One region of the Janibacter cremeus genome, then DNA from elsewhere that is predicted to be linked to it. Evidence: predicted binding sites of a transcription regulator. Region 1 holds the regulator's gene; the other holds the start of a gene.
What was found. Region 1 encodes HrcA, which represses chaperone genes, less so after heat shock. Its sites were predicted from a motif close to TTNGCACTCGNNNNNNNCGAGTGCNAA; they were not measured.
Positions count from the first base shown of each region.

Region 2: a site for HrcA is predicted at 3,466-3,492, ahead of groL (chaperonin GroEL). Genes of this name have one in related genera too.

Region 1 is NZ_CP115184.1:1,344,879-1,357,026, forward strand. It holds gene ybeY (rRNA maturation RNase YbeY) at 1-438, opposite strand, end outside; gene O9K63_RS06220 (PhoH family protein) at 435-1,484, opposite strand; gene O9K63_RS06225 (hypothetical protein) at 1,547-2,356, opposite strand; gene O9K63_RS06230 (16S rRNA (uracil(1498)-N(3))-methyltransferase) at 2,417-3,163, opposite strand; gene dnaJ (molecular chaperone DnaJ) at 3,183-4,304, opposite strand; gene hrcA (heat-inducible transcriptional repressor HrcA) at 4,359-5,393, opposite strand; gene O9K63_RS06245 (DUF3097 domain-containing protein) at 5,540-6,415, shown strand; gene fabG (3-oxoacyl-ACP reductase FabG) at 6,520-7,275, opposite strand; gene O9K63_RS06255 (trimeric intracellular cation channel family protein) at 7,361-8,011, opposite strand; gene hemW (radical SAM family heme chaperone HemW) at 8,004-9,266, opposite strand; gene O9K63_RS06265 (tyrosine-protein phosphatase) at 9,334-10,119, shown strand; gene O9K63_RS06270 (hotdog fold domain-containing protein) at 10,124-10,597, opposite strand; gene O9K63_RS06275 (SRPBCC family protein) at 10,694-11,191, opposite strand; gene O9K63_RS06280 (DsbA family protein) at 11,202-11,930, opposite strand; gene lepA (translation elongation factor 4) at 11,977-12,148, opposite strand, start outside.
Region 2 is NZ_CP115184.1:2,988,685-3,005,801, reverse strand. It holds gene O9K63_RS14370 (alkaline phosphatase D family protein) at 1-1,611, opposite strand, end outside; gene groL (chaperonin GroEL) at 1,717-3,348, opposite strand; gene O9K63_RS14360 (GNAT family N-acetyltransferase) at 3,562-4,029, opposite strand; gene O9K63_RS14355 (DUF3263 domain-containing protein) at 4,057-4,356, opposite strand; gene O9K63_RS14350 (hypothetical protein) at 4,594-4,905, shown strand; gene O9K63_RS14345 (pyridoxal phosphate-dependent decarboxylase family protein) at 5,028-6,386, opposite strand; gene O9K63_RS14340 (uracil-DNA glycosylase) at 6,427-7,104, shown strand; gene O9K63_RS14335 (SGNH/GDSL hydrolase family protein) at 7,101-7,913, shown strand; gene O9K63_RS14330 (TOBE domain-containing protein) at 8,010-8,411, shown strand; gene modA (molybdate ABC transporter substrate-binding protein) at 8,408-9,148, shown strand; gene O9K63_RS14320 (ABC transporter permease) at 9,145-9,927, shown strand; gene O9K63_RS14315 (sulfate/molybdate ABC transporter ATP-binding protein) at 9,924-11,000, shown strand; gene O9K63_RS14310 (LCP family protein) at 11,001-12,128, opposite strand; gene O9K63_RS14305 (hypothetical protein) at 12,151-12,741, opposite strand; gene O9K63_RS14300 (acyl-CoA dehydrogenase family protein) at 12,863-14,023, shown strand; gene O9K63_RS14295 (MFS transporter) at 14,117-15,460, opposite strand; gene O9K63_RS14290 (hypothetical protein) at 15,470-16,129, opposite strand; gene folP (dihydropteroate synthase) at 16,126-16,986, opposite strand; gene O9K63_RS14280 (glucosyl-3-phosphoglycerate synthase) at 16,983-17,117, opposite strand, start outside.

The sequences.
Region 1 (12,148 bases):
GAAGGTGAGGAGCAGCTGCCGCTGCAGCTCGAACATCTCCTTCTCGTCCTCGGGCTCCGCGTGGTCGAAGCCCAGGAGGTGCAGGATGCCGTGCGTGGTCAGCAGGAGCATCTCCTCGATCGTCGCGTGGCCGGCCTCGACGGCCTGCTTCGCGGCCACGGAGGGGCACAGGACGATGTCACCGAGGATCCCCTCCTGGGGCTCCTCACCCTCACGGCCGGGCTCGAGCTCGTCCATCGGGAAGCTCATGACGTCGGTCGGGCCGGGCAGGTCCATCCACTGCTCGTGCAGGACGGTCATGGTGTCCTCGTCGACCATGCGGATGCACAGCTCGGCCTGCGGGTGGACCCGCATCTCTCCCAGGACGTAGCGGGAGATCTCGACGAACTCGCGTTCGTCGACCTCCTGGTCGGTCTCGTTGAGGACCTCGATGCTCACTGCTGCTGACCCTTCGTCGCGTCGTACCGGTCGTAGGCGCCCACGATCTCCCCGACGAGGCGGTGGCGCACGACGTCGCTCGCGTCGAGGAAGGCGAAGTGGACCCCCTCGATGTCGGACAGGATGCGCTGGACGACCTTCAGGCCGGACTTGACGCCACCCGGCAGGTCGACCTGGCTGGTGTCGCCGGTGATGACCATCTTGGAGCCGAAGCCCAGCCGGGTGAGGAACATCTTCATCTGCTCCGGCGAGGTGTTCTGCGCCTCGTCGAGGATGATGAAGGAGTCGTTGAGCGTGCGCCCGCGCATGAAGGCCAGCGGCGCGACCTCGATGGTCCCGGCGGCCATGAGCCGGGGGATCGACTCCGGGTCGAGCATGTCGTGCAGGGCGTCGTAGAGCGGGCGCAGGTAGGGGTCGATCTTGTCGCCCAACGTGCCGGGGAGGAAGCCGAGCTTCTCCCCCGCCTCCACGGCCGGCCGGGTGAGGATGATGCGGTTGACCTCCTTGGCCTGCAGGGCCGCGACCGCCTTGGCCATCGCCAGGTAGGTCTTGCCGGTGCCGGCCGGGCCGATGCCGAAGATCACCGTGTTGTCACCGATGGCGTCCACGTAGTGCTTCTGCCCGAGGGTCTTGGGACGGATCGTGCGACCGCGGTTGGAGACGATGTTGGTCGTCAGCACGTCGGCGGGACGCTCGCGGGTGCGGCCCCGCAGCATCGTGATCGAGCGTTCGACCGCGTCGCGGCCCAGCGGCTGGCCGGCCTCGAGGACCTCCATGAGCTCCTCGAGGAGCCGGTCGATGACGTCGAGGTCGTCCTCCGGCCCGCGCAGGCGGAACTCGTTGCCGCGCACGAGGATCTCGGTCTTGGGGAAGGACCGCTCCATCGTCCGCAGCAGCTCGTCGGTCGGCCCCAGGAGGCTCACCATGGGCACGTTCTCGGGCAGGACGATCGTCTGCTGCACCGTGGGCGAACGGCTGTCGTCACGTCGCGGGTCGTCGCGGATCGAGTCGAGGGCGCGCAGGTCGGGTTGGTCTGGTCGAGGCATCGTGCGTCCCAGTCTACGCGGGACGGCGGATCGACCACGAGCGCCGGACCCGGTCGCCGGCGTCAGTCACCGTCCGGCGTGGCCCCGACGACGGGGTCGGCCAGGGCCCGGTCGAGCTCGGTGGCCGCGTCGCGCCCCATCGCCCGCAGGGTCGTCTCGCGAAAGAGCGCCCTGCTGGCCATGCCTGCGGCGGGGTAGCCCTCGGCCACCATCGCCGACTCCATGGCCACGAGCACGGACACGGGGTCGGCGACCCCGATCTGCCACCAGCCGAAGGGGCCGTCGCCGGTGCCCGGGCGGTGGCGCAGCACGGCGTTCGTCCCATCCGGGTCGTCGGACCCGCCGGGCCCGCGGACCGACCCGTTGATGACGGCCGCCGCGGGTCGGACAGCGCGCTGCACGCGGGCCGCGAGCCAGCGCGTGGCCGTGGCCGTGGTGGGGGCGACGAAGACCCGGCCGGGGTCGACGCTCGACCACGGCACGACCGCGGCCGGTGCGTCGGCGGTGGCCCGCAGCACGACCCCACCGCGGTGGACGTCGTGCCGGCGGCGGCGCGCGGCCAGCAGGAGGGAGAGCAGCGCACCCCCGACGAGCACGGCGGCGCCGACGAAGATGGCGACGACGTCACGTGTCAGGTCCTCGCCGGGACCGACCATGGCCCGCAGGAGCCCCAGGGCCAGGCCCAGGTCGAGGGCGAGCAGTGCTCCCTTCGCCCACAACCGCGCGTGGACACCACCGCGGAATCGGGCCAGCACCGGGCCCATGTCCTCAGGTGTGGCCGCAGCCCAGCCCGCGAGCACCGCGTGGTCCTCGTCGGTACCGCCGTGCCACTCGAAGAACTGGTTCTTCATGGCGGGGCGTCTGGCCGTCATCGGGTCCGCTGCTCCATTCGCTACCGGGGCGTTTGCAGTGACCCTAGCCATGTACCCCACCTACCTCCACCGGGTGCGGGTGCTGATGACGGCGACCGCCGCCGGACCGGCGCTCGAGGCGCGCAGGACCGTGCTGCCGAGCCGGACGGGCACCGCCCCCGCCTCGACGAGGCGGTCGACCTCCTGCGGCGAGATGCCCCCTTCGGGCCCGACGACGAGGAGGACCTCCCCGGCGTCGGGCAGCTCCACGGTCGCCAGCGGGGTGCTCGCCTCCTCGTGCAGGACGAAGGGGGTGACCCCCTCCTGCGCGCACCGCTCGGCGAGCGAGGGGGTGGTGACGAGGTCACCGAGGTCGGGCCAGCGCCCGCGCCGGGACTGCTTGGCGGCGCGCTCGATGACGTTGGCCCACTTGCGCAGGCCCTTGTCGACCTTCGGGCCCTTCCACCGCACGATCGAGCGATCCGCCTGCCAGGGCACGACCCCGTCGATCCCGAGCTCGGTCACGGCCTCGACGGCGTCCTCGTCACGGCCGTCCTTGGCGAGGGCCTGCACGAGCGTGAGGCGAAGGGAGGGGGCCGGCTCGTCGGCCCGTCCCGTCACGCGCAGCGAGACGAGACCGGCGGCCACCGACGCGGCGACGCAGTGCACACGCGCTCCGCCGCGGTCGGCGACGAGGACCTCCTCGCCGGCCCGCAACCGCACGACCGTCGCGGCGTGGTGCGCCTCGGCCCCGGTGAGCTCGACGACGTCGTCGGGCCCGAGCCCGTCGAGGGTCCCGGGGTCGACGAGGAAGAGGGGTGCGGTCACCGGTCGGTGGGCGTGCGGGTCAGCGCTTGAAGGCCGAGCGCAACCGGCCGACGAAGCCGGCGTCCACGTCGTCGAGCTGGCCGTCGGGCTGCTCCTCGTCGCGCACGCTCGCGAGCCGACGCAGCAGGTCCTCCTGGTCGGCGTCCAGCCGCGTCGGTGTCCGCACGTCGACGTGGATGATCAGGTCACCCCGGCCCTCGTGACGCAGGTGGGTCACGCCCAGACCGGGCAGGATGATGGTGTCACCCGGCTGCGTGCCCCGCTTGATGGTGATCTCCTGCTCCCCGTCGAAGGTCATGAAGCTCATGTCGACGCCGAGCGCGGCAGCCGTCATCGGCACCGGCACGGACGCGTGCAGGTCGTCGCCGCGGCGGGTGAAGGTGTCGTGGTCGGCGACCCGCAGCTCGACGAAGAGATCGCCGGCCGGCCCACCCCCGGGACCGACCTCCCCTTCGCCGGAGAGGTGGATGCGGGTGCCGGAGTCGACGCCGGCGGGGATCTTGACCGTCATCGTGCGGCGGCTGCGCACGCGGCCCTGGCCGGAGCACTCGTGGCACGGGCTGGGGATGACCTCGCCGAAGCCCTGGCAGGTGGGGCACGGACGGCTGGTCATGACCTGGCCGAGGAAGGAGCGCTGCACCTGCTGGATCTCGCCGCGACCGGCGCAGGTGTCACAGGTGCGCCGACCGGTGCCCGGCTGGGCGCCGTCGCCGTCGCACGCCGCGCACGCGGTGGCGGTGTCGATGGTCAGGTCCTCCTGGCCGCCGAAGACGGCGGTCGCCAGGTCGACCTCCAGCCCGACGAGGCCGTCCTGGCCGCGCGAGCGCCGGGAGCGCGGCCCCCGGCCGCCGCCGCCGGCCTGGGCGCCGAAGAACTGCTCCATGATGTCGCTGAAGCTGAAGCCCGCGCCGAAGCCGTCGTGCGCCCCGCCGTAGGGGTCCCCGCCCATGTCGTACTGGCGGCGCTTGGTCTCGTCGGAGAGCACGTCGTACGCCTGGGAGACGCGCTTGAACCTCTCCTCGGCGTCCTCCCCCGGGTTCACGTCCGGGTGCAGGGTGCGGGCGAGCTTGCGGTAGGCCCGCTTGATCTCCTCTGGGCTGGCCTCGCGGCTGACGCCGAGGTCCTCGTAGTAGTCGTTCACGCGTGACGTCCTCGTAGGTCGTGGGTCTGGTCTGTCGGTGCGGACGGACGCCGGTCAGGTGTCCATGATCCGCGAGAGGTAGGTGGCGACAGCGCGCACCTGCGCCATCGTCGCCGGGTAGTCCATGCGCGTCGGGCCGAGCACCCCGACGGTACCGACCTGCTCGTCGCCCGAGCCATAGCCCGAGGTGACCAGCGAGGTCGTGTGCAGGCCGCTCACGGGGTTCTCCGAGCCGATGCGCACGGAGACACCCGCCTCGTCCTGGCCGGCCTCGACGCTGAGCAGCTTCAGCAGCACGACGTGCTGCTCCAGGGCGTCCAGGACGGGCTCCAGCGTCATCGGGAAGTCGCTGGAGCTGCGGGCGAGGTTGGCCGTCCCCGCGAGGGCGACCTTGGTCTCGCGCTCCTCGGCGAGGGCATCGCCGAGCGCCGCCAGCACACCGGCGGTGAGCGCGTCCTCGGTGTCGGTGTCCTCGTCGTGGAGGGTGCCGAGCGCCTCGAGCGCCTCGGTGAGGCGCCGGTCGCGGGTCGCGGCGTTGATCCGGGCACGCGCCCGGGACAACGCATCGAGGCCGGGGCCGTCGGTGTAGTCGACCCCGGTCGGCACGACCCGCTGCTCGACCCGGCCGGTGCCCATGATGACGACCACCATCAGCCGGGTGTCGTTCATCGGCACCAGCTCGATGTGCTTGACGGTGCTGCGGGTCAGGGACGGGTACTGCACGACGGCGACCTGGCGGGTCAACGTCGACAGCAGGCGCACCGTGCGGTCCAGGACGGCGTCGAGCTCGTCGGCGCCCTCGAGGTAGTCGGTGATGGCAGCCCGCTCGCCCCGCGACATCGGCCGGATGGCCTGCAGCCGGTCGACGAAGAGGCGGTACCCGGCATCCGTGGGGATCCGGCCGGCGGACGTGTGCGGGGCGACGATGAGGCCCGCGTCCTCGAGTGCGGCCATGTCGTTGCGCACGGTCGCCGCCGACACGTTGAGCCGGTGCCGGTCGAGCAGCGCCCGCGAGCCGACGGGCTCCGACGTCTGCACGTAGTCCTCCACGATGGCGCTGAGCACGGCCATCCGCCGCTCGTCACTCATGGAGTCCTCCTTCACGACACATCATGACCGCACCGCCTTGGCACTCGGTCCACCTGAGTGCCAAGTCTACGACTGATCGGCGCATTCCCCGGAATCCGGCGTGCCCTGCCGTCGCGGAGGCCCCGCGCGGCCTAGCGTCGGTCCTCGTGAACGACCGATACGGCAATGACGTGCTCTCCGGTGACTGGCGCTCCCACGGCCGCCTCGCCCGCCCCACCTCGCGCCCCATCGAGGCGACCCACGGCACCGTCGTGGAGGACGTCGAGACCGGCTGGGTCGGCGCGGTGGTCGCGGTGGAGAAGGCCGGGGGCGTCCACGTCGTCCACCTCGAGGACCGCCGCGGCAAGGTGCGTGCCTTCCCGCTGGGTGCGGGCTTCCTGCAGGACGGCCGGCCCGTGGCGCTCACCGCGCCCCGGGCGGCGCAGCGTGCGGCCCTGGCCCAGGCCGAGCAGGCCGCCTCGCGCACGGCCAGCGGGTCCGTCGCCGTACGTGACGCGAAGGCGCGGGTCGCCCGCGGGTCGCGGATCTTCGTCGAGGGCCGCCACGACGCCGAGCTCGTCGAGAAGGTGTGGGGCCACGACCTGCGCATCGAGGGGGTCGTCGTGGAGATGCTCGACGGTGTCGACGACCTCGCCGCGGTCATCAGGGACTTCTCCCCCGGTCCCGGGCGCCGGATGGGCGTGCTCGTCGACCACCTCGTGCCCGGCACGAAGGAGTCCCGGATCGTCGAGAAGGCCAACGCGGTGGCTCCCGAGCACGTCCTCGTCGTCGGCCACCCCTACGTCGACGTCTGGCAGTCGGTGCGCCCGCAGCGCCTCGGCATGACGACCTGGCCGCAGATCCCGCGCTCCGTGGAGTGGAAGCGCGGGATCTGCGCGCACCTGGGCTGGGCGCACGACTCCCAGGCCGACATCGCCCGCGCCTGGAAGCAGATCCTGGGCACCGTGCGCAGCTACGCCGACCTCGAACCGGCCCTGCTCGGCCGGGTCGAGGAGCTGATCGACTTCGTCACCGCCGAGTAACCGCAGGAGCCCAAGCAGTTGCGAAGAGCGAGGCCCGGACTTCGCAGGCGCCCAAGCAGTTGCGAGCCCAGGGCCGCAGGAGCCTGAGCAGCTGCGGTTCGTGGTCAGTCGCGCGGGCCACCCGCGACGTAGATGACCTGGCCGGAGACGAAGCCGGCCTCCTCGGACAGCAGGAAGGACGCCGTCGCGGCGATGTCCTCCGGCTGCCCGACCCGCTGGACCGGGGTCTCCTTGGCGGCGTGCGCGAGGAAGTCCTCGAAGGGCACCCCGATGCGCTCCGCGGTGGCAGCGGTCATGTCGGTCTGGATGAACCCGGGGGCGATGGCGTTGGCCGTGACGCCGAACTTGCCCAGCTCGATGGCCAGGGTCTTGGTGAAGCCCTGCATGCCGGCCTTTGCCGCCGAGTAGTTGACCTGGCCGCGGTTGCCGAGTGCCGACGTCGAGGAGAGGTTGACGATGCGGCCGTACTTCTCCTGCGTCATGTGCGCCTGGCAGGCCTTGGTCATGAGGAAGGCTCCGCGCAGGTGCACCGCCATCACGGCGTCCCAGTCCTCGACGGGCATCTTGAAGAGCATGTTGTCCCGGATGATGCCGGCGTTGTTGACCAGGAGCGTCGGCGCGCCGAGCTCCTCGGCGACCCGGGCCACGCCGGCCTCGACCTGCTCGGGGTCCGACACGTCGACGCCCACGGCGAGGGCGGTGCCACCACCCTCGGTGATCTCGTCGGCGACGACCTGGCAGGCGGACTCGTCGAGGTCGAGCACGGCGACGTGGTGACCGTCGGTGGCCAGTCGGTGGGCGACGGCGCGACCGATGCCGCGGGCGGCTCCGGTGACGACGGCGGTGCGGGTGGCGCTCATGAGCAGCTCCTGGGGATGGGGGAAGGGGGTCCCACCCATCGTCGTCCATCGTCCCGGCGCGAGGACACCCCGGTCGTCCGGGCGCTCACTCCTTGGGACGCACCGCGATCCACCGGGGCTCGGTCGGCAGCCGCCAGCCCCGCTTGCGTGCGAGCAGGCAGATGCCGCCACCCACGGCGACGGCGATGAGCGAGGCGCCCGTGCCGGGGACGACGACCTCGAGCAGGACGAAGACCGCGCCCGCGACGAAGGCGGCGCTCGCGTAGAGCTCGGACTGCTGCAGGATCACCGGCACGCGCCCGAGCATCATGTCGCGCACGGCACCGCCACCGCAGGCGGTGAGCACGCCCAGCAGGATCGCCGGCAGCCAGTGGATGTCGTACAGCATCGCCTTCTGCGTGCCGACGACGGCCCAGGTGCCCAGAGCGATCGCGTCGACCCAGGGGAAGAGCTGGCGCCAGCGTCGCCCCTCGAGGGGGACGAGGAAGGCGATGCCGGCGGCGACGAGGGCGACCGTGAGGTAGTCCAGGTCGGTCAGGGCGATGGGCTGGAGGCTGAGCAGCACGTCGCGGATCGCGCCGCCGCCGAGGGCGGAGACAATCGCCAGGACGGCGAATCCGACCGGGTCGAGGTTGAACCGGCGGGCGACGGCGCCCCCGAGCAGGCCGTTGGCGAGCACACCGAGCAGGTCGAGCAGCCGGATGATCTCCGGCACCGCGGCAGGCGACTCAGTCATGGATCGCCTCCACCGCCACCGGGTCGGGGCTCCCGGCGATGAGGTGGTGCACCACGGTGTCGGTGAGCAGTCGGCCCCGTCGGGTGAGCACGACTCGGCCCCCGATCGCCGCCCGACCGTCGACGAGGCCGTCGGCGACCAGGCCGGCCACCGCCCTTCGCCCCTCCGGCGCCAGCCGCTCGGTCGGCAGGCCCTCGCGCAGCCGGACCCACAGCAGGATCTCCTCGTCGCTGCGCTGCTCCGCGGTGAGGACCTCCCGCGCGGCGGCCGGGGACCCCTCGGCGAGGCGCTGCGCCCAGGCGGCGGGGTGCTTGACGTTCCACCACCGCACCCCGCCGACGTGGCTGTGTGCGCCGGGGCCGATCCCCCACCAGTCGTCGCTGCGCCAGTAGGCCTCGTTGTGCCGGCACCGGCCCTGCGGTGTGCGCGACCAGTTGCTGATCTCGTACCAGTCGAACCCCGCGTCGGCGAGCAGCTCGTCGGCGAGCTCGTACTTGTCCGCCTCGTCGTCGTCCGTGGGCCGGGGCAGCTCGCCCCGACGGACGCGGGCCGCGAGCTTCGTCCCCTCCTCGACGGTGAGGGCGTACGCGGACAGGTGGTCGGGCTCGAGCGCGATCGCCGTCTCGAGCGACGTGCGCCACTGCTCGAGGGTCTCCCCCGGCGTGCCGTAGATGAGGTCCAGGCTCACCGCGAGGCCCACCTCACGGGCGGCCGCGACGGCCCTGGCGACGTTCGCGGGGTCGTGGGTGCGGTCCAGCGTGGCCAGGACGCCGGGCACGGCCGACTGCATCCCCAGGCTGACCCGGGTGAACCCGCCGTCGGCGAGGACACGAAGGGAGTCGACGTCCACCGAGTCGGGGTTGGCCTCGGTGGTCACCTCGACGTCGTCGGCCAGCCCCCAGCGCTCGCGGACGGCGGCGAGGAAGCGCACGAGGTCCTGCGCGGGCAGGAGCGTCGGGGTGCCACCACCGACGAAGACGGTGGACACGGCAGGCGCCTCCCCCAGGACACGCTGGGCGAGGTCGAGCTCGGTGATCGCCGCGTCGACGAACGTGGCGACGCTCGCCCCCTTCGCCCCGCCGACCGGACCGAGCTCGGTCGCCGTATACGTGTTGAAGTCGCAGTAGCCGCACCGCACCATCCAGAAGGGAACGTGCAGGTAGATCCCGAATGGCCGCTGCCCGACTGCGTCACGGGCGGCGGCGGGCAGGGCACCGTCGCGCGGCGCCTCGTCTCCATCGGGCGGGGCAGGCACCGCTCCATCCTCGCACCCGCCGGACACCGCTCGCCCACTGCCGGGGCGGCTGGCTACCGTGAGCACCATGACCCGCTGGATCGAGCTCGATGGTGTCGTCAACATGCGCGACCTCGGAGGGCTGCCCACCCTCCACGGCGGCCGGACACGCGAGGGCCGGCTCGTGCGCAGCGACAACCTCCAGGACCTCACCCCCCAGGACGTGGCTCGGCTCGTCGACGAGGTGGGCGTCACCGACATCATCGACCTGCGCACCGACGTCGAGCGCGACCTCACCGGGCCCGGGCCCCTGACCGAGACGTCGTTGGCGCACCACCACCTCAGCTTCATCGACGAGGGGCGCCATCCGGGCGCGGCCCCGAGCGACGCCGACACCGGCAGGGACGCCCTGGTGCTCTCGCACGGCGACCCGGACCGCGGCACCCCTGGGTTCTGGACGCGGCACTACCTGGGCTACCTCCACCAGCGGCCGGACTCCGTCTCGGGGGCGCTCGGCATCATCGCGGGAAGCCGAGGGGGCGCCGTCGTGCACTGCGCCGCGGGCAAGGACCGCACCGGGACGGTCACGGCGATGGCGCTGTCGGTCGCCGGCGTACCCGACGAGGAGATCATCGCCGACTACGCGGCCAGCGGCGAGCGGATCCGCCAGATCATCGACCGGCTCATCGACGTCGAGCCGTACAAGTGGGGCCTGCAGGGGCGCTCGCTCGACGAGCAGACCCCGCGCCCGGAGACGATGGAGATGATCCTGCGCACGCTCGAGGACGAGCACGGTGGCGCGACCGGGTGGCTGCGGCAGCAGGGGTGGGACGAGGACCGGCTGGACCTGCTGCGCGCGCGACTCCTCGGCTGACCGATCAGTCCGTCGTCGGCTTCATCGACACGTAGACCGGGATGACGCCCCGGACGGCGACCACGCCGTCGGTGCGCACCGCCTTGACGCGGATGTCGATGTCGCCGGGGGTGGCGGCCCAGTCGGCCGGGTCGGTCTCGGCGATGCACAGCAGGTCGGTGGTCGACTTCGCGAGATACTCCACCCGCAGGCCACGCGGCAGCCACCGCTGGTCGGAGGGACAGGTGGCCTCGGCGAGCAGCCCCATCGCGGCCTCGAGACCGTTGCACACGGCGATCGCGTGCAGGGTGCCGATGTGGTTGTGCACCGCCTTGCGGTTGGCGATGGACAGCTCGGCGTAGTTCTCCCGGACCTCACGCACCTTCGGGCGCACGGTCGCGAAGTAGGGCGCCTTCCTGCTGTAGAGCAGCGAGAAGATCGCCTTGCCTCGCGGGAGCCGGGAGATGAGCCTGTACAGGGTGAATGTCTGCTGTGCCACGTGGGCACCCTAGGCCCGCAAGGAGGCACCGGGGTCGTACCGCCGGCGTCGCGTCGATCACGTCGCACGACGTCGCCCGCTCCGGACCGGCGACGGTCAGGACCGCAGGCGCGCCGACTGCCCCTCGACGATGCGCTTGATCGCCGCGAGCGTCTGCGGGATGCCCGTGTGGGCCTGCTCCGTCCGCGTCGCGATCTCCGTCTCGGCACGCTCGCCGTACTTGTCGCGGAACATCGCCAGCCCGCGCGGCAGGAACTCCCAGGTCTCGGTCAGCTCGGTGTCCTCGCCCAGCGGTGCCATGAGGAAGCCCCACCTGACGAACCCGTCGCCGATGACCCAGGCGAACTCGCGGCCCCGATCGGCTGCCACCACCCGGGAGCGGGTCTCCCAGGTGCGCCCCGGCTGCTCGTTGTGCCCGGTGAACCACGCACCGACCTGCCCTGCCTGCTGGGGGTCGTCCCACCAGCAGGCGGTGCAGATCGGACTCCACTCGCCCGTGCGGGTGACGTCGGAGACCACGTCGTAGACCACCTCCGGCCGCTCGGCGACCCTGATGGACTCGCGGTGGCTGAACCCTCGCGTGCTCTCGCTCATGTCCGGCTCCTCACTTGTGCTGGCGTCGGCTGCCACCGTGCCAGTCCTCCTCCACACCGACCGCACCGGGTTCGACGCCGAAGCCGACCAGCTGCGGTCGTTCCCGCAGGCTGCGCTTGAGCTCGGCGAACCCGGGGAAGCCGGCCAGCCCGACGACGTGGTCCCACAGCTCGAGGGCGGACTCCTCGTCCGGGAGCCGGCTGATCACCGGCCCGAAGAAGGCGGTGCCGTCCGGGGGCCGGAAGTGCAGGATCGGTGTGCCGACGTCCTTGCCGGTGAGGGAGAGCGCCTCGTCGGTCTCGGCCCGGATCTGCGTGTCCCAGGAGTCCTCCTCCAGCGCTCGAGCGAGCTGCGTGGGCAGACCCGCTGCCTCGAGGACGGGCTCGACGAAGGCAGCAGTCCCCCGCTGCTCCCCACTGGAGTCGTCCGCCGTGGCGGTGGGCTCGGTGTCGAAGATGTGGTGGCCCAGCGCGGCGTACAGGGCATCCACGGCCTCGGGCCCGTGCTCTGCCCGGGTCCGGGCGGCCACCCGCAGGAGCCGCAGTCCGGCGGTGTGGCCCGCCTCGTACTCGGGCGGGAACTGTGCGTCGTAGTCGACCCCGGCATTGAGCAGGCGCAGCGAGATGAACCGCCAGTCCACGGTCAGGTCACGCTGGTCGCGCACCATCCGCACCCACTTGCTGGTCAGCCAGCAGAAGGGACAGACGGGGTCGAAGTAGAAGTGGATGTCGGCGTCCATCCGGCCACCCTACGGAGACCGTCGTCCACCGCGACACCCCCGGGGACTACTTCTTGGCCTTCTCCACGGCGCCGGCGTCGGAGGAGAGCGCGGCGATGAAGGCTTCCTGCGGGACCTCGACGGTGCCGATGTTCTTCATCCGCTTCTTGCCCTCCTTCTGCTTCTCGAGCAGCTTGCGCTTGCGGGAGATGTCACCGCCGTAGCACTTGGCGAGCACG
Region 2 (17,117 bases), 1.6 Mb from region 1:
GAACCAGCTCAGCTGCAGCCCCTGCCCGTCGTCGTCGACCTCCGCCAGGGCGAGGTTGTTGTCGAACCACGGCCCGGCAGTCAGCTCCCACCGGTGGGGCGGGGCCTCGACCCCCGACGTGCGACGAGCCAACCACCGCATCGGTCGCACCAGGCTCTTGGCCATCTGCGACATGAGCATCCGCACGCCGCGCGGCATGGGGTTGCGGATCGGGCTGCACACCGCCTGGATGATCCGGCTGCGTACGCCCTCCCCCTCGGCGCCGGGGTCGACGACCTCGGCGATGTAGGAGTGGTGCACGTCCCCGGAGAGGAAGGTGATCGTCCTCGGGGCGGGGCCGCGCTCCCCCTTCGCCACCGACAGCACGAGGTCGAAGACCTCCTGGAAGCCGGACTGGAAGGCGGCCCAGTGCTCCAGGTCGACGACCTGGCGCACCGCCTCGGTCGTCCGGCGCACCAGCACGCTGCGGTCCGGCCGCGCGAGGGACTCGCTGATCGCCTCGGTGTCGTGCAGGCCCGGCGGCAGCAGGTAGGGCACGGACGTCCCGATGAAGAGGTGCTCCACACCGCCGGTCAGCTGCTGGTCGAACCAGGCCAGCTCGTCGTCGTCGAGCATGGAGCGCCGGTCGGGCTCGAGCACCCGGGCGGCACGCGAGTCGAGGACGATCAGGCGCGAGTCACCCAGGGCGCGGGTGTAGCTCCACCGGTAGGTCATCGGGTCGTCGTCGACCCGGGCGGCGAGCAGGCGCAGCTCCTCGGTGATGTCGACATCGCCCGGGACCGCGTCCGTCCTGTCCCCGACGAGCCGCCAGACCTCGTCCTTCGCCAGCTCCTCCGGCGCGAGGTTGCCGATGTGCTGGTAGACCCAGTACGAGGCCAGGCCGGCCACGAGACGCTCGTGCCACCACGACGTGCGGTTCATCTGCTGGTGCCACGACCACGAGGTGTTCCAGTCGTCGCGGATGTCGTGGTCGTCGAAGATCATCGCGCTGGGCAGGATCGAGAGCACCCACCGGATCGCCGGCTCGCTCCACGCCAGGCGGTAGAGGTGCGCGTACTCGGCGTAGTCCTTGATCTCCTCGTAGGGCGCCTGGCTGATGTCGCGCCGGGAGGAGATGAAGTCGAGCATCGCGGGACTGGTCTCGTCGGCGTAGACCTGGTCACCGAGCAGGGCGAGGGCGTCCGGGCGGGTCGCCTCCCCCTTCGCCAGGGCCAGCGCGACGGTCCGCAGCGCGTCGACGCCGTGGCTGCGGTGGTACTCCTCGTCGTGCGGCACGCTCGTGCGGCAGGAGCCGAAGGCCAGCCGGGTGGGGCGGTGGTGCTGCAGCGTCGCGATGGTCGAGGGCGGGAAGGGGGAGTCGGCCAGCGGCCACACCGGCTCGGCGTCGACGGTGACCCGGTACTCGTACTCCTGCCCGGGCTCGAGGTCGGTGACCATGACGAGCGCGTAGTGGTGGTCCTCGACGACGAAGGTCGCCGCCGACCAGGAGCGCTCGCCGATGTGCACCTCGACGCGGGCGGCGTGGGTGGTCTCGACCCAGATCGTCGCCTTGTGCTCCCCGACGAAGCGCAGCAGGGGGCCCAGGAGAAGGGGGGAGTTGTGAGCAGACATCGCGCCCATCATGGTCCAGATTCCTGTGAGATGGCACCGGGGACGGCGAAGGGCGGTTCCCCCGTGGGAGAACCGCCCTTCGCCGTCACGCGTGGAGACCTGGGATCAGAAGCCCATGCCGCCCATGCCCATGTCGTCGCCACCGGGCATGGCCGGTGCCGACTTCTCGGGCTTGTCGGCGATGACCGCCTCGGTGGTGAGGAAGAGCGCCGCGATGGACGAGGCGTTCTGCAGCGCGCTGCGGGTCACCTTGGCGGGGTCGATGATGCCCAGGGCGATCATGTCGACGTACTCGCCGGTGGCCGCGTTGAGGCCCTCGCCGGCCGGCAGGTTGCCGACCTTCTCCGCGACGACGCCACCATTGAGGCCGGCGTTGACCGCGATCTGCTTCAGCGGGGCCTCGGCCGCGACGCGCAGGATGTTCGCGCCGGTGGCCTCGTCACCCTCGAGCTGCAGCTTCTCGAAGGCCACCTTGGTCGCCTGCAGGAGCGCGACGCCACCACCGGCGACGATGCCCTCCTCGACGGCGGCCTTGGCGTTGCGCACCGCGTCCTCGATGCGGTGCTTGCGCTCCTTGAGCTCGACCTCGGTGGCCGCACCCGCACGGATGACGGCGACGCCACCGGCGAGCTTGGCGAGGCGCTCCTGGAGCTTCTCGCGGTCGTAGTCCGAGTCGGAGTTCTCGATCTCGGCCTTGATCTGGTTGACGCGGCCGTTGATCTGCTCCTGGTCACCGGCGCCCTCGACGATGGTCGTCTCGTCCTTGGTGACGACGACCTTGCGGGCGCGACCGAGCAGGTCGAGCTCGGCGGTCTCGAGGGAGAGGCCGACCTCCTCGGAGATGACCTGGCCACCGGTGAGGATGGCGATGTCGGCGAGCATGGCCTTGCGGCGGTCGCCGAAGCCCGGGGCCTTGACGGCGACGGACTTGAAGGTGCCCTTGAGCTTGTTGACCACGAGGGTGGACAGCGCCTCACCCTCGAGGTCCTCGGCGATGATCATCAGCGGCTTGCCCGACTGCATGACCTTCTCCAGGATCGGGAGGAGCTCCTTGACGTTGCCGATCTTGGAGTTGGCGATGAGGACGTAGGGGTCCTCGAGCACCGTCTCCATGCGCTCGGTGTCGGTGACGAAGTAGCCGGAGATGTAGCCCTTGTCGAAGCGCATGCCCTCGGTGAGCTCGAGCTCGAGCCCGAAGGTGTTGCTCTCCTCGACGGTGATGACGCCTTCCTTGCCGACCTTGTCCATGGCCTCGGCGATCTTGGCGCCGATCTCCTGGTCAGCGGCGGAGATGGAGGCCGTGGCAGCGATCTGCTCCTTGGTCTCGATCTCCTTGGCCATCACGAGCAGCTCCTCCGAGACGGCCGAGGTGGCCTTCTCGATGCCGCGCTTGAGGGCCATCGGGTTGGCGCCCGCCGCCACGTTGCGCAGACCCTCCTTGACGAGGGCCTGGGCGAGGACGGTGGCCGTCGTCGTGCCGTCACCGGCGACGTCGTCGGTCTTCTTGGCAACTTCCTTGACGAGCTCGGCGCCGATCTTCTCGTACGGGTCGTCGAGCTCGATTTCCTTGGCGATGGACACGCCGTCGTTGGTGATCGTGGGGGCTCCCCACTTCTTCTCCAGGACGACATTGCGGCCCTTGGGACCGAGGGTGACCTTGACGGCATCGGCGAGGGTGTTCATTCCCCGCTCGAGGCCGCGACGGGCCTCCTCGTCGAAAGCAATGAGCTTTGCCATTCGGGTGGTTCCTCCACGCGAATCGAAGGGTGCGACCGGGGGTGCCCGCGACGGACGGGACGCTCCCACGCGGCTCACGTCACCGTGTGGTCCCGTCCCTCACCTGACCGGTCAGGACTGTCACTCTCACGGGGAGAGTGCTAAGGGCCATTATTGGCACTCTCCACCCGAGAGTGCAAACGCCCGGCACCCCGCGCACCGGCCCGCCACCGGTCAGGGCGAAGGGGGGCGCAGCCGCTTCTGGCGGACCTCGGCAGCAGGGGCGTAGCCGACTGCGTCGTAGAACTCCTCGGCGCCGAGGTCGCACCGCAGCCGGATGACGCCGACCCCGGCCCCCTTCGTCCAGCTCTCGCAGGCGCCGAGCAGTGCGGCGCCGACCCCACGGCGGCGCTGGTCGGCCGCGACGTACAAGGCGTGGATCCACAGCCGACCGCGGGTCCCGATCGGCTGGCCCGGCCAGGTGGACTCGGGCGGGAGGGTCGCCTGCAGGTAGCCGGCGTGGCTGCCCGCGAGCTCGGCGATCCACGTCGGCAGCTGCTCGCGGTGGCGCAGCCAGTGCTCTGCTGCCCGGTCGAGGTAGCCGTCCTCGCGCGACCCGTCGACCGCGATCGCGAACTGCAGCGACAGTGCGGCGACGATGAAGGCGTCCTCGGGCCCGGCCCGGACGATTCGCAGGCTCACGCCCTCATCGTGGCAGACCCCGAGGGCTCAGACCTCGAACCCCAGGCGCCGCGCGCTGCGGGTGCGCTGGCGCTGGTCGCGCAGGCGACGCAGCCGCTTGATGAGCATCGGGTCCTCGGAGAGGGCGGCCGGGTTGTTGATCAGGCCGTTGAGCACCTGGTAGTACCGCGTGGAGCTCATGTCGAACAGCTCCTTGATCGCCTGCTCCTTGGAGCCGGCGTACTTCCACCACTGACGCTCGAAGGCCAGGATCTCGCGGTCACGGTCCGTGAGCGGGACCGAGGGGGTCGGCTGGCTGGACTGATTGGCCTGGTTGGCGGGGTTCACGCAGTGCAGCGTACCGACCGAATCACAGGCCTGTCATTACCTCGGCGTGTCGGCTGGACGCCGCACCCCACGAGGCCACTCGCCTCCCAGGGGCCCCATCCGCCACACCGCGTGACCGTTCGGCGCAAAGTCACCACGAAACAGTAAGTAAAGAGTAAATTCCCGGTCAACGGCGCATGGGCGCTGTGCGTCCCGGGGGCTCGAGGGGGAGGGCGCTTTTCAGGGGAAGGCAATGTCATGAAGAGGTTGATCCTCGGCGGCGTGGCGACCGTCGCTCTGGTATTCGGCGGCTCCGGCGCAGCATCGGCCGGTGAGTACACCGGCAACGGCGGGTCCACGCCCGCCCCCGAGCGCGCGGGGTCGATCTGCGCGTTCTCGGGCCAGGACATCCCGGACGAGATCGAGAACAACCCGGCACCGGAGCTCGACGACGACTGGCTCGGCCGCGGCGTGCAGAGCTACGGCCAGTACGTCTCGCGCGGGTTCAAGGACGAGCTCGGCGAGGAGCGTCCCGGCAACTCCTGCCGCGGCTACGCGTCGATGCGGTGAGGCGGCAACGCCTCGATGCGGTGAGGCGCTGACTGCGCCGACCCACTCCGATACCGCCGTGCCCCGGGCCCACCACCCCCCTCGGCCCGGGGCACGGCCTGCGCCCGGACACCTCGCGTCGCTCAGGCCATCGAGTCGAGGATGGCGGTGATGTCCTCGGGGGTCGTCTGCGGGTTGACGATCGCGAAGCGCGCCAGCGTCTCACCGGCGTGCGTCGTCGGGACGACGAAGGCGAACTCCTCGTCGAGGATCCGGTCCGACCAGGCCTGGTAGTCGGCGGCCGACCAGCCCAGCCGGCGGAAGACGACGACGGACAGGCTGCGCTCGCCGACGAGCTCGAGGTCCTCCCGCCGGGCGATCTCCTCCTCGGCGAAGGCCGCGACGTCCAGGGTCCGCTCCACCGCACTCGTGTAGGCCTGCGTGCCGTGCGTCGCCAGGGAGAACCAGAAGGGCAGCCCCCGCGCGCGCCGGGTCAGGCCGACGGAGTAGTCGGTCGGGTTCCAGTCCGAGGTGCCGGTGAGCACGTCGAGGTAGCCGGCCTTCTGCGTGTGGGCGGCGCGGGCGTAGCCGGGCTCGCGGTAGACCAGCGCACAGCAGTCGAAGGGGGCGAACAGCCACTTGTGCGGGTCGACGATGAAGGAGTCGCAGTGCTCGATCCCCTCGTAGAGGTGGCGCACCGAGGGAACGGCCAGGCCGGCACCGCCGTAGGCGCCGTCGACGTGGAACCAGATGCCGAACTCGCGGCAGACCTCGGCCACCGAGGCGAGGTCGTCGACGATGCCGAAGTTCGTCGTGCCCGCCGTGGCGACGACGGCGAAGTAGCTCTCCGGGCCGTGCTCGAGCAGCACCTCGCGCAGCCGGGGCCCGGTCAGGCGCCCGCGCTCGTCCGGCTCGACGGGCGTCAGCTCGGCGTCCATGACCTCGCACGCGGACGCGATCGAGCTGTGCGCCCCGCTGGTCGTCGCGACGCGGAAGGGACGCTCCCCCGTCGCCGCCTCGTGACGGGCCCGGCCGCGCGCGGCGACGAGCGCGGAGAGGTTGCCGATCGTACCGCCGGGGACGAAGGCGCCGCCGGCACCCTCGGGCAGGCCGACGAGGTCGCAGATCCACCGCAGGGCCTGGTTCTCGGCGTAGACGGCGCCGGACCCCTCGAGCCAGGAGCCGCCGTAGATCGAGCTCGCGCCGACGACGAGGTCGAACATCGCCGCGGCCTCGGTGGGCGCGCACGGGATGAAGGACAGGTAGCGCGGGTGGTCCACGGACAGGCAGGCGGGTGCGAGGACGTCGGCGAAGAGGCCCATCGCGGCCCGGCCGCCGAGCCCCTCCTTCGTGATCGTGGAGCCGGCGGCCTCCCGGAGCTGCTCCGGCGTCAGCGTGCGATCGAGCGGTGGCGGGTCGTAGCGCAGCCGCTCCGCCGAGTAGTCGAGGATGAGGCGCTCGAGCTCGTCCAGTGAGGTGTCGTCGTCGGAGAATCCATGCACGCGCAGCACTCTATGGGCAGGGCGTGGGTAGGTTGACCCGGTGAGCACGCGCGACCTGTCCGACCTGATCCACCCGTCGTGGGCCAGTGCCCTCGAGCCGGTCGCGGGGATGATCACCGCGATGGGCGACTTCCTGCGCGCCGAGGTCCGTGAGGGCCGCGGCTACCTGCCGGACGGGGAGAACATCCTGCGCGCCTTCACCATCCCGGTCGACGAGGTGCGCGTCCTCGTCGTCGGGCAGGACCCCTACCCCACGCCGGGCCACGCGATCGGACTGTCCTTCGCCGTGGCCCCGCACGTGCACCCGCTGCCGAAGTCGCTGGTCAACATCCACCGGGAGCTCGTCGACGACCTCGGCGTCCCGCCGCCGAGCAACGGCGACCTCACCCCGTGGGCCGAGCAGGGCGTCATGCTGCTCAACCGCTCCCTCACCGTCACCCCCGGCAGCCCGAGCAGCCACCGCGGCAAGGGCTGGGAGGCCGTGACCGACCGCGCCATCGAGGTGCTCGCCGGCCGCGACGGTCCGCTCGTGGCGATCCTCTGGGGTGCCGATGCCCGCAGGCTGGCCCCCGCACTGGGCCGGGAGCGGTGCATCGAGAGCGTGCACCCCTCTCCCCTGTCGGCGTACAAGGGGTTCTTCGGCTCGCGCCCCTTCAGCCGTACCAACGACCTGCTCGTCCGGCAGGGCGCCGCACCGATCGATTGGAGACTCCCGTGACCGAGCACCCCGCACACCCCTGGCGCCGTTACGTCGCGATCGGCGACTCCTTCAGCGAGGGGATGTCGGACCTCGACCCCCGCGACGAGGGGAGGTTCGTCGGCTGGGCGGACCGCCTCGCCGCGGAGCTGTCCACCCGTACCGGGGACGGCGACTTCCGCTACGCCAACCTGGCCGTGCGGGGCCGCAAGCTCGACGATGTCGTCGGCCCGCAGCTGGAGGAGGCGCTGGCGATGGGGCCGGACCTGGTCTCGATGGTCGGCGGCGGCAACGACATCCTGCGTCCGCGCGTCGACCTCGACGAGGTCGCCGACCGCCTCGAGCAGGCGGTGGCCCGCATCCGCGCGACCGGCGCCGACGTCCTCATGGCCACGCCCGCCGACCCGGCCGACGCCGGGCTGCTGTCGACACTGCGGGCCCGCCACGGGGTGCACACCGCCAACATCTTCACCATCGCCCAGCGCCAGGGTGCGCACGTGATCAACCTGTGGGGCATCCGCTCGCTGCGCGACTGGCGGATGTGGGCCACCGACCGCATCCACCTGAGCACCGAGGGGCACCGCCGGGTCGCGCAAGCGGCGCTGGTCGCCCTGCGCCAGCCGGTCAGCGACGCGCACTGGAACCAGCCGCTCCCCCCGGCGCCCGCGGTCCCGCGCCGGGAGCAGCTCGCGGGCACCGCGCAGTGGACCCGCACGCACGCCGCCCCCTGGGTGCGCCGTCGCCTCACCGGCCGCTCCTCCGGGGACGGGCGACCGGCGAAGATCGGGCAGCTGACCCCCTTCGGCCCGACGGACCTGCCCGACGCCTGAACGCTCACAACTGCTTAGGCTCCTGCGCCCCCCCATTCGCAACTGCTTAGGCAGTTGCGAATGTAGTCACGCAGATGCCGCTGATATCGTCCGATCATGACGCAGATGCGGGTATCCGAGGCGGCTGAGCTCCTCGCGGTCTCCCCGGACACGGTCCGGCGGTGGATCGAGGGCGGTCGCCTCACCGCGACGAAGGGGGAGGGCGCCACCCTCGTCGACGGGGTCGGCCTCGCCCGGCTGGCCCAGGAGGTCGCCGCCCCGCCGTCGGTCGGTCCGGTCCGCGACGAGTCCGCGCGCAACCGGATGCGCGGCATCGTCACCGAGGTCAAGCGCGACGGGGTGATGGCCCAGGTGAGCCTGCAGGCGGGCCCCTTCCGGATCGTCTCCCTCATGTCCCGCGAGGCCGCCGACGAGCTGGGTCTGGAGCCCGGCAGCGTCGCGGTGGCCTCGATCAAGTCGACCAATGTCATCATCGGCACCGCCGGAGGACCTGCATGAGATCCGGCATGACCGCCGGCCTGGCCGTCACCGCCCTCGTCCTCACCGCCTGCGGCTCCGGGCCCGACACCGAGCAGACCCTCCGGGTCGGCGCCGCCGCGTCGTTGCAGGAGCCCTTCGAGGAGATCGCCGAGGACTACGAGGCGGAGAACCGCCATGTGACCGTCGAGCTGCAGTTCGCCGGGTCCTCCGACCTCGCCGCGCAGATCAGCAACGGTGCCGAGGTCGATGTCTTCGCCTCCGCCGACGAGGAGACCATGGAGCGGGTCTCGGCGGACGTCGCGGGCGAGCCGACGGTCTTCGCCACCAACACGCTGACGATCGTCACCGAGCCGGGCAACCCCAGGGACATCTCCGGCCTGGCCGACCTCGAGGACGTCACGCTCGACGTGGTCACGTGCGCCCCCCAGGTGCCGTGCGGGCGATCGGCCGAGGACCTCGCCGAGGCCCGCGGCGTGATGCTGACCCCGGTGAGCGAGGAGTCCCGGGTCACCGACGTGCTGGCCAAGGTCACCTCCGGCGAGGCCGACGCCGGGCTGGTCTACGTCACCGACGCGGCCGGCGCCGGCAAGGACGTCGCGACCGTCCCGATCAGGGACGCCGACGCGCAGCCCAACCGCTACCCCATCGCGGTGCTCACCAGCGCCCCGAGCGACGAGGCGCAGGCCTTCGTCGACGCCGTCACCGGCTCCCGGGGGCAGCGGATCCTCGACGACCACGGCTTCGGCCTGCCGTGAGACCACCTGCCTGGCTGTGGCTGCCCGCGTCGGGAGCGGTGCTCCTCGTCGTGGTCCCGCTGCTGGGTCTCGTCGCCGAGGTCGAGCCCGACCGGCTCCCCGAGCTGCTGACCACGCAGGCCTCCATCGACGCGCTGCTGCTCTCCCTGCGGACGGCGAGCGCCGCCACCGTCGTGTCCCTGCTGCTCGGGACCCCGCTGGCGCTCCTGCTGGCCCGCGGTCGCTGGCCCGGCCAGTCGCTCCTGCGTGCCCTCGTCCTCGTGCCGCTCGTGCTGCCGCCGGTCGTCGGCGGCCTCGCGCTGCTCTTCACCTTCGGCCGGCGCGGCCTGATCGGCCAGCACCTCGAGGCGGCCGGGCTGTCGATCTCCTTCAGCACCACGGCCGTCGTCCTCGCGCAGAGCTTCGTCGCGCTGCCCTTCCTCGTGCTCTCCCTCGAGGGGGCCGTGCGCGGTCTGGGTCGTCGCCACGAGGAGGTCGCGGCCACCCTGGGCGCCGGTCCCTGGCGGCGGCTGACCCACGTCACCCTGCCGCTCGTCGCACCGGGACTGGTCTCGGGATGCGTCCTCGCGTTCGCGCGTGCGCTCGGGGAGTTCGGGGCGACGCTCACCTTCGCCGGGTCCGCCCAGGGCCGCACCCGCACCCTACCCCTGGAGATCTACCTCCAGCGGGAGAGCGACCCCGACGCCGCCGTCGCGCTCGCCCTCGTGCTCGTCGTCCTCGCGACCGTCATCGTCGGCACGGTCTACGCACGCACCGTCCGGCCGGAGCCGGCGGCATGAGCCTGCAGGTCCGCGCCGAGTGGGCGCAGCGGGGCGTGTCCGTGGACCTCGACCTGCCCCCCGGCCGGCACGCGGTCACCGGCCCCAACGGCAGCGGCAAGACCTCGCTCCTGTCCGTCATCGCCGGCCTGGCCCGACCGGAGTCCTCGCGTGTCGTGCTCGACGGCCGGGTCCTCGACGACGTCCCCCCGCACCGCCGCCGGGTCGGGCTGATGAGCCAGTCACCGGCGCTCTTCCCCCACCTCGACGTGCGCGACAACGTCGCCTTCGGCCCGCGCAGCGCCGGCCGGGGACGAAGGGGGGCCCGCGCCACCGCGGACCACTGGCTGGAGGTGGTCGGCATGGGTGCCTTCGCCGGCCGTCGGCCCTCGCAGCTGTCCGGGGGCCAGGCCGCGCGGGTGGCGCTCGCCCGGGCCCTCGCCGCGGAGCCGGACGCGCTCCTGCTCGACGAGCCCCTCGCCGCGCTCGACGTCGAGGCGACGCCGGCCATGCGAGCCGTCCTCGCCGACGTCACGCACGCGCGCGAGGACCTCGTCGTCGTGCTCGTCACCCACGACGTGCTCGACGTGCTCACGGTCGCCGACGGGCCCGCGGACACGATGACCGTCCTCGGGGAGCGCGTGGAGCACGGGCCGGTGCGGCATGTGCTGGAGCACCCGCGCAGCGCCTTCACCGCCGGCCTGGCCGGGCTCAACCTCGTCCACGCCGAGGCGCTGCCGGGCAGCGGGGCGCTCGCGTCCCTCCACGGCTCGACGCTGGAGATCGCGACCGGTCCGCACGACGTCATCGGCGCGTGCTGGGTGACCTTCACCCCCGACGCGGTCTCGCTGCACCGCGAGCACCCCGAGGGGTCCCCGCGCAATGTGTGGCACGGCCGGGTCTCCCGCGTCGAGGCGCACGCCGGCCGGGCCCGGGTGTGGTTGTCGACACCGGTGCCGATGAGCGCAGAGGTGACCCCTGCGGCGCTGGCGGCACTCCCCCTTCGCCCGGGTGACGGGGTGTGGGCCTCGGTCAAGGCGAGCCAGGTGCGGGTGCACGCGGCCCACGCCGTGCCGCCCGACGCCGCGGACTAGCTACAGCCGGCCGTCGCGGAAGCTGCGCAGGTCCTTCCTCGACTCCGCGCCCAGGCGCACGATCGACTGGCCGGACTGCATGCCGGTCGGGCCGACGGCGACCTCGTGGCCGACCTTCATCGGGTTGACCTTGTAGAAGCTCGCCGCGAAGCGCAGCATCTGCGTCGCCGTGAGGTCACTGGTCGCGTGCTCGTCGATCACGGTCAGCGCCCGCGGCAGCGTGTCCGGCCCCTGGACCCGCGCCTGGATCGCGGCGGCGAGGATCAGCAGACCCTGGTGGCGGGAGCGGTCGAAGTCGCCGCGCGGCAGGGTCTTGCGCTCCCGGGAGTACGCGAGCGCCTCGTTCGGGCCCAGCTTGCTCTTGCCCTCGGGGATCTGGCCGCCGGGCAGGTGCGAGTCGAGGCCGTCCGGGGAGTCGAAGCTCAGCGGCCCCAGCTCGTCGACGATCGCCTTGAACCCCCCGAAGCCGGTGACGAGGTAGCCGTCGACGTCGATGCCGCTGAGGCTCGAGACCGCGCCGACCTCGGCCTTCGGGCCGCCGTAGACCATCGCGGCGTTGAGCTTGCCGTGGCCGTGCCCGGGGATGGGCACCCACAGGTCGCGCGCGAAGCCCATGACGCCCGCGCCGCCGGACCCGTCGACGCCGAGCAGCTGGATCGCGTCCGCGCGGGAGCGCTCGACCGTCTGGCCGGGTCGCGCGTCGCTGCCGAGCAGGAGGACGTGGCGCGGGCCCGTGCCGAGGTCGGCCTTCTCGTCCATGGAGGGCCACCACCCGCCGACGACGCGCCACTGCTCGCCCTTGGGGCGCGCGGCCAGGGTGACGTCGTCCTCGGAGGTGACGACGGCGACCTTCGCACCCCGCCACGTGCCCGTCGTCGCCGCGCCGGTGATCGACTGCGAGCCGTACTTCTTCGCCACGGCCTCGGTCAGTCCCTGCGAGGCGCCGTCGATGGCGACGGTGGGCGTCGAGGTGGTCGACGAGGAGGACGTGGTCTCGGACGACGAGGACGAGGTGGTGGTGGTTGACGAGCTGGTGTCACCCCCTTCGTCCGGGGAGCCGGTGCAGGCGATCAGGGTCAGCGCCGCCACGGTGGTGACCGCCGTGGCGCGGGCGGAGGGAGGTCTCACCCCTCCACGGTAGGTGGAGGGGTCACTTCTCGACGGTCGCCGTGCCGTCGGTGACGTCGACGAGGACCTGGTGGTCGTCGTCCTCCTCCTCGGTCGCCGCGGTGTCGACCGTGACCTTCCAGTAGTGCTGGCCGTCGATCTCGATCAGGCGGGTCTCGTCGAAGCTGCCGTCGACCTCGGACATCGCCGTCTCGACGGCCGAGCCGAGACCGATCTCCGCCTGGTCCAGGCCCTCGCGTGCCTCCGGATGGAGGCCGAACTCCTCGTGCTCGGTGACGTCGTGGTTCGGCTTCACCTCGAGCGCGACGCCGTGCACCCCCTCGGCGACTTCCACCTCCCAGATGCCGTCGTCGTCGCTCTCCTCGATCTCGTAGGCCGTACCGCCGGCCTCGGCCACGGCGGCCTCGATCGCAGCGAGGACCCTCTCGAGGTCACCGACCTCCCCGGACGGACCGGAGGGGTCGCTCTCGGATCCGCTCGCCGGCGAGGCCTGGGAGCTGCTCGTCGCGCTCGAGGTCGTCGTATCCTCGGAGGTGCCGTCCGAGCCGCACGCGGCAACCGCGAGCACCGAGGCCGTGGTGAGGGTGGTGAGGGCGATCCGCGATCTGGTCATGTCTCCACCATGGACCCGAGTGGACGGAAGACCAAGGGCGGCGTCGGAGGAGCAACCGAGGTGGCCCCCGTCCGGAGGGACTCTCGCCACGCCCTCCCCCATCCCTCATACAGTGGGTCGCATGCCAGCAACCAGGCTCATGCCCACAGAGATCGGCGACGACCTGATCGAGCTCACCCGCTCGATCTGCGACAAGTCGCTGCGCCCCCAGGTCGACGACGTCGAGGCCCGTGCGGCCACCGAGGAGGTCTTCCCCCGGGAGGTCTTCCGCACCCTGGGGCGGGCGGGTCTGCTCTCCCTCCCCTACCCGGAGGAGCTCGGCGGCGGTGGGCAGCCGTACGAGGTCTACCTGCAGGTCGTCGAGGAGATCGCCTCGGCGTGGGCGTCGGTCGCCGTCGGGGTCTCGGTGCACTCGCTCACGGCCTACGCGGTGCACACCTTCGGCAGCCGGGAGCAGCAGGAGGCCCTGCTGCCCGACATGCTCTCCGGGGAGACGCTCGGCGCCTACGCGCTCTCCGAGCCGCTCGCCGGGTCCGACATCGCGGCGATGACCACCCGGGCGACCCCCGACGGCGACGACTGGCGCATCCGCGGGCGCAAGGCGTGGATCTCCCACGGCGGCCACGCCGACTACTACACGACCTTCGCCCGCACGAGCGACGACGGCGGTCGCGGCGTCAGCTGCTTCGTCGTGCCCGGCGACGCGGAGGGCATCACCTTCGGCGCCCCGGAGAAGAAGATGGGCCTGCACGGCGACACGGTGCGCGAGGTGATCTTCGAGGACGTGCCCGTGGCGGGCGAGCGTCTCGTCGGGGACCTCGGGCGCGGGGTGCCGATGGCCCTCGCGGGGCTCGACGCGGGACGGCTCGGCATCGCGGCCGTCGCGACCGGTCTGGCCCAGTCGGCGCTCGACGTCGCGGCGAAGTACGCCACCGAGCGCGAGCAGTTCGGGCGGAGCATCGCGAGCAACCAGGGCCTGGCCTTCCTCCTGGCGGACATGGAGGCCGCGGTCACGAGTGCCCGCGCGACCTACCTGCACGCCGCGCGGCTGCGTGATGCCGGGCGCGCCTTCGGCAAGGAGGCCGCCGTCGCCAAGCTCGTCGCGACCGATGCGTCGATGCGGGTGACGACGGACGCGATCCAGGTCCTCGGCGGCGCGGGGTTCACCGAGGACTTCCCCGTCGAGCGGTACTTCCGCGAGGCGAAGGTGACCCAGATCTTCGAGGGCACCAACCAGATCCAGCGCCTGGTCATCTCCCGGCAGCTGCTCGCCTCGCTCTGACGCCCCCGCTACGAGCTACTGCAGGCAGCAGTTCGTATCGCCTGCAGTAGCTCGAGGTGCTGCGGACGATACGTACTGCTGCTGGCTCCCGGGTCAGTCGTCGTCCGGGTCGCGCGAGATGCCCGGCAGGAGGGTCGAGCCACCGCGCAGCGCCTCGAACGCGCCGGGCACGCGTGCCACCCGACGCAGGCTGTGCCGCCGGTAGCGCCAGATCATCCACGCACCGAAGCCCCACAGCAGGAACTGTGAGCTCATCGCGATCCGGAAGTCGTCGAGCGTGTACGTCTCCGGACCGCCCGGCGCGATCTGGTCGAGGATGACCCCCACGAGAGCCATCGTCGTCAGCGAGGCGATGAAGCCGCCCATGTTGACCATCCCGGAGGCCCGCCCGTAGCGCTCGCTGCGGTGGAAGCTGCGGGCCAGGTCGAAGGCGATCATCGACCCCGGGCCGCCGACCGCGGTGACCGAGACGAGGACGATCAGCAGCCAGAACGGTGACCGGTCCGGCAGGGCGAGCACGATCGCCCAGACCAGGGAGATGGCGCCGACGACCACCAGGGCCATCAGCGAGCGGTAGTAGGGGTGGCGCCCGGTCCAGCGGCCGATCGTCGGCCCAGCGAAGAGCGCGACAAAGGTCATCCACGTCAGCAGCGCCGAGGCCTGCCCCGGCGTCAGGCCCTGCCCGGCGACGAGGAATGGGAAGCCCCACAGCAGCGCGAAGACGGTCGGGGCGAACTGCGTGGTGAAGTGCACGGAGAACCCCAGCCGCGTCCCCGGGTCACGCCACACCTGCCCGAGGCTGTCGCGCAGGGCGCGAATCTTGATCTTCTCGACGGCGCCGCGCTCGTAGGGCGAGTCCTTGACGACGAGGAAGATGCCGAGAATGCCCACGACGCCGAGGAAGCCGGCCGTCGCATAGGTCATCGTCCAGCCCCACGCGTGCAGTGCGGCGCTGAGCGGGATGGCCGCGGCGACGGCACCCATCTGACCGATCATCCCGGTGAGCTGGGTGATGACCGGCGCCTGCCGCACGAGGAACCACAGCGCGATCAGCCGCAGCACGGAGGTGAAGACCATCGCGTCGCCGGCACCGATGAGGGCCCGCGCGCCCAGACCCATCGCGAAGCTGTCGGCCGTGGCGAACCAGAGCTGTCCCGCGGTCATCGCCACGAGTCCGCTGATGATCAGTGCCTTGGACCCGAAGCGGTCGAGCAGCACGCCGACCGGGATCTGCATCCCCGCGTAGACGGCGAGCTGCAGGACGGTGAAGGTCGCCAGCTGGCTGCCGCTGATGTCGAAGCGCTCCGCCGCGAGGAGCCCGGCGACGCCGAGGGAGGTGCGGTGGAAGACGGCGAGCACGTAGACGGCGAGCGCGGTCGCCCAGATGAGGTAGGCGCGGCGCCGTCCGATGTTGTGCAGCTGTCGGGTCCCGGTCACGCGCTCATGCTATTTCCCGCTCCAGCGGGCGAGGAGATACTGGACTCCGAAGGGGGACTCCTCCGCGAGCACCTCGCCGTGCACCCGCTCACCGGTGAAGGCGCCGGCGAGGACCTGCAGCGCCGGGCGCCCGCGCATCCACAGCCGGTCGCAGGTGGTCGGGTCGAGGTCGGCGAGCGCGGTCGTGTCGGCTGCCGCGAGTGCCCGGCCCAGCTCGTCGGCGAAGGGGGCCGCGTCCGGTTGCAGGTGGCCCGGCGCCTTCTCGGTGAGGGTGGCCGGCCCGTCGGCGACGACGAGGAGGAGCGTTTCCTCGTCGGCGAGCGAGCGGCCCAGCTCGAGACAGTCGGCCGGGTGGGCGTCGGCGGCTATCGACTGCAGGACCGGTTCGCCCCCTGCGGAGGGGGCGAACAGGCGGCCGATCTCGAGGTCGGTGGGCAGCGCCCCCTCGGGGGCGCGGCCGGTGGTGAACCGGGCTGCGCCGGAGGGCGCATCGCTCGGCCAGGTCTGCGTGGACCGGGCCGCGCCGATCACGACGAGGCGGGTGACCCCCTTCGTCATGGTGTCGGCGACGAGGGCGCGAGCCCGCTCCCGCAGGTCGGCGAGCGGGTCGGCGGCGCCGCCGATGCCCGGCAGCAGCGCCGGCGCGGCCGGGACGACGACGGCCCTCATGCCAGCCCCCGCATGGTGCGGGCGGGGGGCCGCTCGCCGCGCAGGGTCGCGACCATGTCGAGGACCTGACGGGTCTCGGCGACCTCGTGCACCCGGTAGATCCGCGCGCCCAGCCACGCGGAGACGGCCGTGGTGGCGAGGGTGCCGACGAGGCGCTGGTCGACCGGCCGGTCGAGGGTCTCGCCGACGAAGTCCTTGTTGGACAACGACACCAGCACCGGCCAGCCGGTCTCGAACATCTCGTCGAGGCGGCGGGTGATCTCGAGGGTGTGGTGGGTGTTCTTGCCGAAGTCGTGCGCCGGGTCGATGACGACGGACTCCCGGGCGACACCGGCGGCGACCGCGCGCTCGGCGTACCCGAGGACCCCGTCTAGGACCTCGGCCATGATGTCCCGCTCGTAGCCGGTGCGGTACGGCCGGGTGCGGGGCGTGACGCCCCCGGTGTGGGTGCAGATGATCGCGGCGTCGTGGCGGGCGGCGACGTCGACGAGCGCGGGGTCGGCGCCGCCCCAGGCGTCGTTGAGCACGTCGGCCCCTGCGCGGCAGGCCTCCTCGCCGACCTCGGCGCGCCACGTGTCGACCGAGATGACGAGGTCCGGGTACGTGGTGCGGACGCGGGCGACGAGACCGGCGACGCGGTCGATCTCCTCGGCGGCGTCGACGTCACCGCCGGGGGCGGCCTTCACCCCACCGATGTCGACGATCTCGGCGCCCTGCTCGACGACGAGGTCGACCCGCTCCATCGCCTTGTCCTCGGCGAAGGTGGCGCCCTTGTCGTAGAAGGAGTCGGGCGTGCGGTTGACGATCGCCATGATGAGCATCGCGTCGTCGGCGAAGGTGTGGCGCCCGAGTCTCATCGTCGACCTCCTGGGTAGCCGGTCTGCTCGCGAGCCTGCGGTCGTTGGGCTAGCGGGACCGGCCGGGAGCGCCAGCCGCCGTCCCGCGTGAACTGCTGCAGCTCCTGTGCCGCGACGTCGATCGACCCGGC